DNA from 3 places in the Devosia sp. 1635 genome. Region 3 is predicted to be linked to each of the others. Evidence: predicted binding sites of a transcription regulator. Region 3 holds the regulator's gene; each other region holds the start of a gene.
The links. The regulator LexA, encoded in region 3, represses DNA repair genes until DNA is damaged. The targets are predictions, from matches to a motif close to TGTTCNNNNTGTGTTCNG.

Region 1 (3,274 bases), on a different contig from region 3:
CTGGCGCTGAGCTTTGCCATCCGGCCCCTGAAATAGCGGCGTGGGCGCTGCCGACCAGTTCGCGCAATTCAGTCGAGCTCCCCGGCGTAAGCGGCCAACTGATCAATGGTGGTGCCCCAACCTTCATCAAAGCCCAGTTCGGCGTGCTTGTGGCTATCGGCGGCGTGGAGGACACGAGCGGAATAGCGGGTGCCCGGCCCTTCGGGCGTAAAGGTGATGATCGCCGTCAGCGCCAGCCATGGCTCGGTGGGACGCCAGCCTTCGGCCAGGGCCGTGGTCCAGACCAGGCGCTGCTCGGGCAAAACCTCGAGAAAGCAGGCTTCCACATGGGGTTGGAATGGCCCCTCCCCTTCGCGCATCCGGGTTTCAAAGCCGCCGCCGGGGCGCAGATCGAGCTTGACCACCTCGCATTCGATGGGCGCCGGGATCCACCAGCGCGCGAGATGCTCCGGCCGGCTCCAAGCGGTCCAGACCTTGGCGGGCGCTGCGTTGATGAAGCGAGTAATGGTGAGTTCGTTGTCGCAAACAGTCATGGATTTGGCTCCTCGGCCAGATGGTTTTCGACATAAGCCGCGAGCCGATCCGCCCCGGCGCTCCAGAATGCGCGTTGCTCGGCCAGCCAGCTTTCGGCTTGCAGCAGCCGCTCGGGCTCGATGCGGCAGGTGCGAATACGGCCGGTTTTTTCCGTCGCGATCAAACCGGTTTCCTCAAGCACCCGCAAATGCTTGAGAAAGGCGGGCAGACCCATGGCGAAGGGCTCGGCCAGTTGCTTGACCGGCTTGGGGCCAGCCAGCAGCTGGCGCAGCACCGCCCGCCGGGTCGGGTCGGCAAGGGCGTGAAAGGCTCCGTCAAGGGCTGGGTCAAAGTTCTCCATGTGGTGAACTATAGACATCAGTTCACCACTTGGCAAACTAAACCTGTTGCGCGTTAGTAAGTGGCGCTCAGGCGGCGTGCGGTGGGTCTTGCTCGAACTGACCCGCGCCCTTCACCGGTGTGAGCCAGGGTTCGCGGCGCTTGATCCAGCCTTCGCGGGTGGGCACGAAGGCGGCCGGGACCTGATCGAGCGAACCCAGCACGATTTCAGCGCCGGTTTCGTCGAGGTGGAAGAGCGGCGCGCCGCATTGGGGGCAAAAGCTGCGCCCCTCAAAAGTGGCGTAAGTGCCGGTGACCGAGAAGCGATCGACCGGCCAGTCGGCATAATACAAAAAGGTGCTGCCGGTTTCGCGCCGGCAGTCGGTGCAATGGCAAAGGCCGACTTTGAGCGGTTCGCCCGTCACTTGGTAGCGCACCGCGCCACAGCGGCAACCACCCTGATAGGTTGTTGGCATGGCGTTATTCCTCCCTGTTGCGGCAACGGAACGGCCTTGGCGGGGTTCCAGCGCAGTTGACCGGAAGCGCCGAAAATACCATATCGGGAACAATTCCCATTTTGCCTGGACGAATTAACATGGCTATCCGCCCCATTCTTGTGTTGCCCGACCAGCGGCTGCGTGCCGTCGCCGACGCCATCCCCGAGGTGGACGAGGAGATCAAGACGCTGGCCAAGGACATGCTGGATACCATGTATGACGCGCCCGGCATTGGTCTTGCCGCCCCCCAGATCGGGGTGATGAAGCGCATCGTGGTCATGGACCTGGCGGGCGAAGGCGAAACGCCCGATCCGCTGGTGATGATCAATCCCGAGATCACCAAGGTTTCCGACCAGATCCAGGTGACCGAAGAAGGCTGCCTGTCGATCCCCGAGCTCTACTATGAAGTGGAGCGGCCTGACGCGGTGACGGTGAAGTACACCGATCTGGATGGCAATGAAGTGGTTCGGGATGCCGATGGCAAGCTGGCCGTTTGCATCCAGCACGAGATCGATCATCTCGATGGCGTGCTTTACATCGACTATCTCAGCCGCCTCAAGCGCGACCGGGTGATCAAGAAGTTCGACAAGGCCGCCAAGCGCGCCGCGGGGTAGCCGCACCACGACCACGTGGTTCGAGGCTGCGCTGCGCACCTCACCATGAGGTCTACTGCAGGAGCGCAGCAGACCGATCATCTAAAAGTCTACCGAAGCTGTAGGCGTGCCCAGGAGTTTGCCGATGCGCGTTGTTTTCATGGGCACGCCCGAATTTGCCGTGCCGACCCTGTCCGAGATCGTTTCGAGCGGGCATGAGGTGGTGGCAGTTTATACGCGCGCCCCAAAGCCAGCCGGGCGCGGGCAGGCCGAGCGCAAGTCGCCGGTGCATCTGGCGGCGGAAGCGATGGGCATTCCCGTGCTGACGCCGCGCTCACTCAGGGGCCCCGACGAGCAGGGCGTATTTGCGCTCCATGATGCCGATCTCGCGGTGGTGGTGGCCTATGGGCTCATTCTGCCCAAGCCCATTCTGGAAGCGCCGCGTGAGGGCTGCCTTAACCTGCATGGCTCGCTGTTGCCGCGCTGGCGGGGCGCGGCGCCGATGCAGCGCGCGATCATGGCCGGGGACACGCAAACCGGCGTCATGGTGATGCGCATGGAAGAAGGGCTCGACACCGGGCCTGTCGCCCTGGGCGAAGTGATCCCCATCGGCCCCGACACCACGGCGGGCGAATTGCACGATACGATGATGCGGGTTGGCGCCGATTTGATGGGCCGGGCGCTGGCGGCGCTCGAGCGCGGCAGCCTTGATTTCACCCCGCAGCCCGAAGCTGGCGTGACCTATGCCAAAAAAATCGAAAAGGGGGAAACCCGGATCGACTGGTCGCGGCCGGCCGCGGAGGTGCACAACCATATTCGCGGCCTTTCGCCCTTTCCCGGCGCCTGGTTCGAGATCGAGCTCGGGGGCAAGCCGGTGCGCGTCAAGGCGCTGCGCTCGACCCTCGCGGCAGGATCAGGGGCGCCCGGCACGGTATTGCCGGAGCTGACCATTGCCTGCGGGACTGGCGCCGTGCGGCTCGTCCAGGTGCAGCGCGAAGGCAAGACCGCGATGGATGCGGCGACGTTTCTGCGCGGCGCCGGTGCGCTGCCGAGGATGCTCAGTTGATCGCGAACTTCGAGATTTGTGCTCCCTCCCCCCTTGAGGGGGAGGGCCGGGGTGGAGGGTGGCCTTGTGGGTCACTGATGGACCCCCTCCCCCGGCCCCTCCCCTCAAGGGGGCGGGGAGGCCAGACCTTGGGCCGGTGCTGAGCCATGGCGCGGTTCAAGCTCGTTCTGGAATATGACGGCACCCCGTTTTCGGGCTGGCAGGTGCAGCCGGCCCGGCTGAGCGTGCAGGGCGTGCTGGAAGACGCCATCGAGCGCTTTTCGGGC
Region 2 (3,274 bases), 1.0 Mb from region 3:
GCCCGCTGCCCCGGCCACCTGCTGCACCGTGCCGATCACGGCGCTGCCATGCGAATACAGCTTGGGCTGGAGCGAACCGAGGCTCGCCGAAAACAGGGGCGTAAACATCAGCGACAAACCGACGCTGAAGGCCAGATGGGCCGCCAGCAGCCAGCCAAAGGGCGTGCTTTCCGTAACCATGGTCAGGCTCCACAAGACGAGGCTCACAATGGTCGCGCCGGGCACGAGCAGCACGGTGGGACCATGTTTGTCATAGAGCCGACCTACCACTGGCGCGCAGAGCCCCATAACGAGGCCGCCCGGCAGCAGCATCAAGCCGGTCTGCAGCGTCGAGAGCCCCAGCACGTTCTGCAGATAGATCGGCAGCAGGATCAACATACCGAACATCGCCATCATCATCACCGCCATCAGCACCACCGAGATGCTGAAGGTCGGCGTTTGCAGGGTGCGCAGATCAAGCAGGGCACGGTCGCGCTTCTGTAGGGAAAGCTGGCGCAGCACGAAGAGCCCGATCACCACGACGCCAAGCACCAGCGGCGCCCAGGCCGGCACGGGACCGGGATGGCTCGCAGCTTCCCCCAGCCCGCTCAGCCCATAAACCAGGCTGCCAAAACCCACCACCGACATACCGACCGAAATCACATCGATCGGCACGGATTTGGGCGTCGAAACATTGCGGATGCGCGCAAATCCCAGCGCGAGGCTCCCCAGCGCAATCGGCAAAACGAGGATAAACATCCAGCGCCAATCCAACTGCGACAGGATCAGGCCCGAAATGGTCGGGCCGATCGCTGGCGCCACCGAGATCACGGTCGAGATATTGCCCATGGTCTTGCCCCGCGTTGCGGGCGGCACGAGGTTCATCACCGTCGTCATCAGCAGCGGCATCATGATCGCCGTGCCGATGGCCTGCACCACCCGACCCGCAATCAGCAGTTCAATGCCAGGAGCGGTGGCGCAGATCAGGGTGCCGAGCGAAAACGTGCTCATGGCGGCGACAAACACCGGCCGCGTATGAAAGCGCTGCAGCAAGAAGCCGGTGATGGGAATCACCACCGCCATGGTCAGCAGAAACGCCGTGGTCAGCCACTGGCCGGCGCTTGCGGTGATCCCCAGATCGGTCATCAGGTGCGGCAGCGCCACGCCCATGATGGTTTCGTTCAGGATCACCACAAAGGCCGAAACCAGCAGCAGGTTGATCACCAGCCGATTGCGCGCGCCCAGGCCCGGCTCGGCTGCGGCGGCGGATGGGGGCACAGCATCTAAAACAGAAGCATCGCTGGACATGGTGTGCCTTTCGCAGAATTGAATTTGTTCGGTCCCGGGCAGCTGGAACACAGCCGTGACGATCGGGCCAACCCGATTTCGACATCGCCGAAGCGAGTGGGGTTCAGCGCCCTTGGCCGGGTCGGGTGGTTTAGTGGGTGCAAGCGCGCCCGTCCACCCGCCAGAACGCAGGGCAGTCTTGCATCCGCCGTTCCCCACGCCCATTTGATGAGTCTAGGCAGCTCAGCTGTTCACCCTTGTTCTTGTTTTGTTCTCGTGCGTGCGCTATGTGAATCCCACGCTGCGTGCCGTCGCGATTCGACCGGCAAGCGCAAGGAGATCGCCTCATGGCCCTTTATCAAGCGCCGTCCTTTGAAGCCCTGGAAAAGCTCAGCCGCAGCCGCGACGCCGATCTGGCGCGGCGCGAACTGGTCGATCCCAGCCGCAATCGCGGCCGGGGCGCGCAATCCAACCGCAGCGGCCGCTTCGAGCGCCAGGCACGGGAAAGCTTTGATGACGGCTGGAACAGCGTCGAAACGCTGCCCCAGTTCGAAACGGTCGAGCATATCGAGCGCGCCAAGACCATCATCACCAGCAATGACAGCCCCGATATCGGCTTTGATCGCTCCATCAATGCTTATCGCGGCTGCGAGCATGGCTGCTCCTATTGCTTTGCCCGTCCCAGCCACGCATTCCTCGGCCATTCCGCCGGCATCGAGTTCGAGCGCGACATCTATGTCAAAACCAATGCGGTGGAAGCGCTGCGCGCCGAACTCGGCGCCAAGAATTATCGCGTCAAGCCGGTCGCAATGGGCACCAATACCGACCCCTACCAGCCGGCCGAGCGCAAGCATAAGCTGACGCGCGGCATCCTCGAAGTGATGCTGGAAACCCGCCACCCCGTTACCATCACCACCAAGTCGGCCCTCCTGATCCGCGACCTCGATCTCCTGACCGAGTTGGCCAAGCTCCGGCTGGTCAAAGTCGGGATCTCTATGACCTCGATGGACCACAAGCTCAGCCGCAAGATGGAGCCGCGTGCCTCCTCCCCGGCCCGGCGCCTCGAAGCCATTCGGCTTCTGTCGGAAGCGGGCGTGCCGGTCTCCGTACTCGCCTCCCCGATGATCCCGGCGATCAACGACATGGAGCTCGAGCGCATTCTGGATGCCGCCGCCGCCCAAGGTGCCAAGGGAGCCGCCATGATCCTGCTGCGCCTGCCCGGCGAAGTGCGCGACATCTTCCGGGAATGGCTGCTGCGTCATTTCCCCGACCGGGTGCGCCATGTGCTCTCGCTCGTGCGCGATACCCGCAATGGCAAGGATTACGACTCGCGCTGGGGCACCCGCATGACCGGTGAAGGCCCTTATGCGACCCTCCTGACCCAGCGCTTTGAAAAAGCGCGCGAGCGCTATGGGCTCGACGCCAAGCTTCAGGGCCTGCGCAGCGACCTTTTCGTCGCCCCCAAGCTCGAAGACCGGCAGATGAGCCTCTTCTGATTTGTGATCCCGGCGCGACCTGGCGCCGGGTTGACGGCACCGGCCCTCGCCGCAATGCTGCGGCATGCTGATCGAATCACCCATCCAGCTTGAGCCCGATTACTCCCACGAGCTTGCCGCGCAGGCCCGTGGGGCGCGCGTGGTCGCGGGCGTCGATGAAGCTGGCCGCGGCCCTCTTGCGGGCCCCGTGGTCGTTGCCGCAGTGATCCTTGATCCCACCTGCATTCCACTTGGCCTCAACGATTCCAAAAAGCTGACCGAAGAGGTGCGCGAGGCGCTGTTCGCCCAGATCGTGGGCACCGCCCGGGTTTCGGTGGTGATCGCGCCCCCCTCCATCATTGCCACCCGCAATATTCGCGGCGCGACGCTCTGGGCCATGACCCAGGCCGTACACGGCCTTTGCGTTACGCCGGACCGTGTCCTTGTGGATGGGCGCGATGTGCCCATGGGGCTGCCCTGCGAAGGCCTGGCGCTGGTGGGCGGCGACGGGCGCAGCGTTTCCATCGCTGCTG
Region 3 (3,274 bases):
ATCCCCGCTTCGGCGGGGATTTCTGTTTCCAAGGCACGGCGAAACTCCGGTCGGCGCGAGGCCTCCGGTTGGGAGCGGCGTTGGCGAGGCATTGCCTCAAAAAACGTTGCGCAAAACGGAAGCTCCGCCCCGCCAACAGCGACTGGGTGCCGACGCCCGCGCCCTCCTGCGGCGCATGCCAGATTCCGCGGATGTCGAACTAAACCCTGGCGGGCACCGCTGCCTGCGCCACATCAGGGTTCCGATGGCCAGTGCAGCTGCCATCGCGATTCTTCACCCAAGACCACCGGACGATAGAGGTCCACGGCTCTTGCGGACACCGGCCGGATCGCGGCGACCCACGATCCCCCAGCCTCCGCGCACCAACCACTCGTCATGATCTCGCTTGGGTGCGCGGATGAGGAGACTATGCGGGTGATCGGCGCGGGCGGGGATAAGTTATTGTCGGGGGGTATGGGGCTTGAGCGGATTGCGCGCTGGAGGTGGCCAGCTGGGTCTAACGTCACTCGCGGAGGAGGGGACTAAACCCCCACCCCGGTCCTCCCCTCAAGGGGGAGGGTGAAGGAGGGGGCACACAGGCGCTGGTCTGGTGCGGCTGATGAGGACCCTAGGGCGGCAATCGAGTTCCGTCGAAGAGATTGTTTCTTGGCCGATTCCGGCTTTAGGCGTGGCGAGCGATGTGGGCGAGGGCCCGCTGGAACATGGGGTGCCATTCGGGGCCCGGTTGGCGCTCGAGTGGCCACCAGAAGAACTCGAACCAATGACCGCCATCATCATGGGTGAAGTGGCGCCAGTGTTCGGCCAGGGGAGCCAAGGCGATCACCACAACAAAGTGCCAAAGCTGTTTATCTGCAATGGCACTACTGGAAGGCAGGGTGCGCGAAACTTCTGCCTGCAGGCCAGACTCCTCTGCGAGTTCACGCAGGGCACCGATTTCAATCGGCTCGGGGCCTTCCCGTGTTCCTTTCACCAGCTGAAAGCCAGCCAAAGGATGCCTGAACGCCAAGCACTGGCGTTCTTGCGCCACCACTCGCAGCAGGACAGGACAGAGTTTTTCGACCCTGGGCGTCAATATTTACGCAGCAGGCCCACCAGGCGGCCCTGAACCTTGACGCGGTCGGGCGGGAAGATGCGGGTTTCGTAGGCGGGATTGGCCGCTTCAAGCGCGATGGTGTTGCCCTTGCGACGCAGCCGCTTGAGGGTGGCTTCCTCGTCATCCACCAGGGCAACGATGATCTCGCCGGTCCCGGCAACATCCTGGCGACGGATCAGCACGGTGTCGCCATCGAAAATGCCCGCATCGATCATCGAATCGCCGCGCACTTCCAGCGCATAGTGCTCGCCCGGGCCAAGCATTTCGGGTGGCACCGAGATGGTGTGGGAGTGGCTCTGGATGGCCTCGATGGGCGTACCGGCGGCGATCCGACCCATGACCGGCACGGCCACGGGGCGCACATAATCATCGCTCCAGCCCGAGCGCGGCGGCGGAGCGGCAACACGGCCCAGATTGCCTTCGATGACGCTGGGCTCGAAGCGGGCCTTGCGGCCGCCGAGCGCGGGGTTCATCGAATCGGGGAGTTTGAGCACTTCCAGCGCCCGCGCGCGATTGGGGAGGCGGCGGATGAAGCCGCGCTCCTCAAGCGCCGTGATCAGGCGGTGAATGCCCGACTTGGAGGCCAGATCCAACGCGTCCTTCATTTCGTCAAACGAAGGGGGAATGCCGCTTTCCTTCATCCGCTCATGGATGAACATCAGCAGTTCATGTTGCTTTCGCGTCAGCATCGGAGCCCTTCAATCGCAGAATCGGAACAAAGACTGAACGAGCATAGGTGTTCCAGTTATGTTCTGCAATAACGCTCATGGGTGGAGGCGAAAATTCTTTGGCTCTGCCTAGAACCCGTCCAGCGGAATGGCTGGAACGAGAGCGCCAGCCGGCTGGCCGGGATCGTATTCAGGCTGCACCAGCAGCATATCGGCGCGGGCCAGCGAGGAGGTATGACCGCTATCGGTTTCGCTGATGGGGAGCACGCCCGCACCTCGGCTTGAATGCACGCTTTGGGCACGCATGAAGTGGCGCCGGGCGGTATTGGGCGGCGTGGGCGCAAGGAGCGGCAGGTGCCAGGGGGCGGGTTCGGCGACGCCGAGCCAGCGCCGCAGCGCCGGCTTGATGAAGACGGCGGCGGTCACCATGGCCGAAACCGGATTGCCAGGCAGGCCAAACACCAGGGTTTTGCCCAGAGTGCCGAACATCAGTGGCTTGCCCGGGCGCATATTGATGCGCCAGAAATCAAGCTGCACGCCGAGACTCAGCAGGATTTCCTGCACGATATCATGGTCGCCAACACTCGCGCCGCCCGTGGTGATGACGAAGTCGGGCGCTTCGGCAAAGATGCCGGCAAGGCGCTCGGCAAGCGCCGCCCGGTTGTCGGGAGCGATCCCGTAGTCGCGGATCTCTGCGGCGTAAGGCGCAAGGAGCGGCCGCAAGCCGAAGCTGTTGGAGGCAACGATCTGGCCCGGTCCGAGAGCGGTGCCGGGCAGCACCAGTTCGTCCCCGGTGGCAAGGAGCGCGATGCGCGGCTGCACGGCAACGGGCAGCGTCGGGCAATTGGCGGCGGCTGCGACGGCCAGTTGCATGGGGGTGAGGCGAGAGCCTCTCGGAATCAGCTCCTGTCCCTGCCGGAAGTCGTGGCCAAGCGGGCGAATGCTGCGCCCCACGGGAGGCTGGGCGGCAAAGCTGACGCGATCGCCGGTGCGGGTCGCTTCCTCCTGCATGATCACGGCATCCGCGCCGGGGGGCACGGGCGCGCCGGTGAAGATGCGCACGCAGGTGCCCGGGGCGATATCCGCGCCAAAGCCGGCGCCGGCCTGTGCGGTGCCCACGACTTCAAGGCTCGCGCCTGGCACGATATCGGCGGCGCGCACGGCATAGCCATCCATGGCGCTGGCGGGGAAAGGCGGCTGGTCATGACGGGCGAGCAGGGGCTCGGTCAACACCCGGCCGGCGGCAGCTTCCAGCGGCACCGACTCGGTGCGGGCGGGGGGCACGCGGGCGAAAATGGCCGCGAGGGCGTCTTCAACCGGGAGCAGGCTCATGGCGCGCGCTGGAAATCGCCGGACTTGCCGCCCGATTTTTCGAGCAGACAGATCGCGGAGATAACCATCTCGCGGTCGATGCCCTTGGCCATGTCGTAAAGCGTAAGGGCGGCGGTGGAAGCCGCCACGAGGGCTTCCATTTCCACCCCGGTCTGGCCGGTGGTTTCGGCAGTCGCAAGAA

Region 1: def (peptide deformylase) is a predicted target of LexA. The motif match lies at 1,403-1,420, and genes of this name have one in related genera.
Region 2: HRU92_RS00530 (PA0069 family radical SAM protein) is a predicted target of LexA. The motif match lies at 1,525-1,542, and genes of this name have one in related genera.

What each region holds. Positions count from the first base shown of each region.
Region 1 covers NZ_JABAOM010000005.1:335,191-338,464, reverse strand. Annotated here, with positions in the region: gene HRU92_RS17845 (hypothetical protein) at 1-36, shown strand, start outside; gene HRU92_RS17840 (SRPBCC domain-containing protein) at 69-533, opposite strand; gene HRU92_RS17835 (metalloregulator ArsR/SmtB family transcription factor) at 530-892, opposite strand; gene HRU92_RS17830 (GFA family protein) at 942-1,328, opposite strand; gene def (peptide deformylase) at 1,448-1,963, shown strand; gene fmt (methionyl-tRNA formyltransferase) at 2,088-3,008, shown strand; gene truA (tRNA pseudouridine(38-40) synthase TruA) at 3,155-3,274, shown strand, end outside.
Region 2 covers NZ_JABAOM010000001.1:106,544-109,817, reverse strand. Annotated here, with positions in the region: gene HRU92_RS00535 (MDR family MFS transporter) at 1-1,287, opposite strand, end outside; gene HRU92_RS00530 (PA0069 family radical SAM protein) at 1,614-2,762, shown strand; gene HRU92_RS00525 (ribonuclease HII) at 2,827-3,274, shown strand, end outside.
Region 3 covers NZ_JABAOM010000001.1:1,150,139-1,153,412, forward strand. Annotated here, with positions in the region: gene HRU92_RS05900 (NUDIX domain-containing protein) at 662-1,027, opposite strand; gene lexA (transcriptional repressor LexA) at 1,069-1,782, opposite strand; gene glp (gephyrin-like molybdotransferase Glp) at 1,891-3,093, opposite strand; gene moaC (cyclic pyranopterin monophosphate synthase MoaC) at 3,090-3,274, opposite strand, start outside.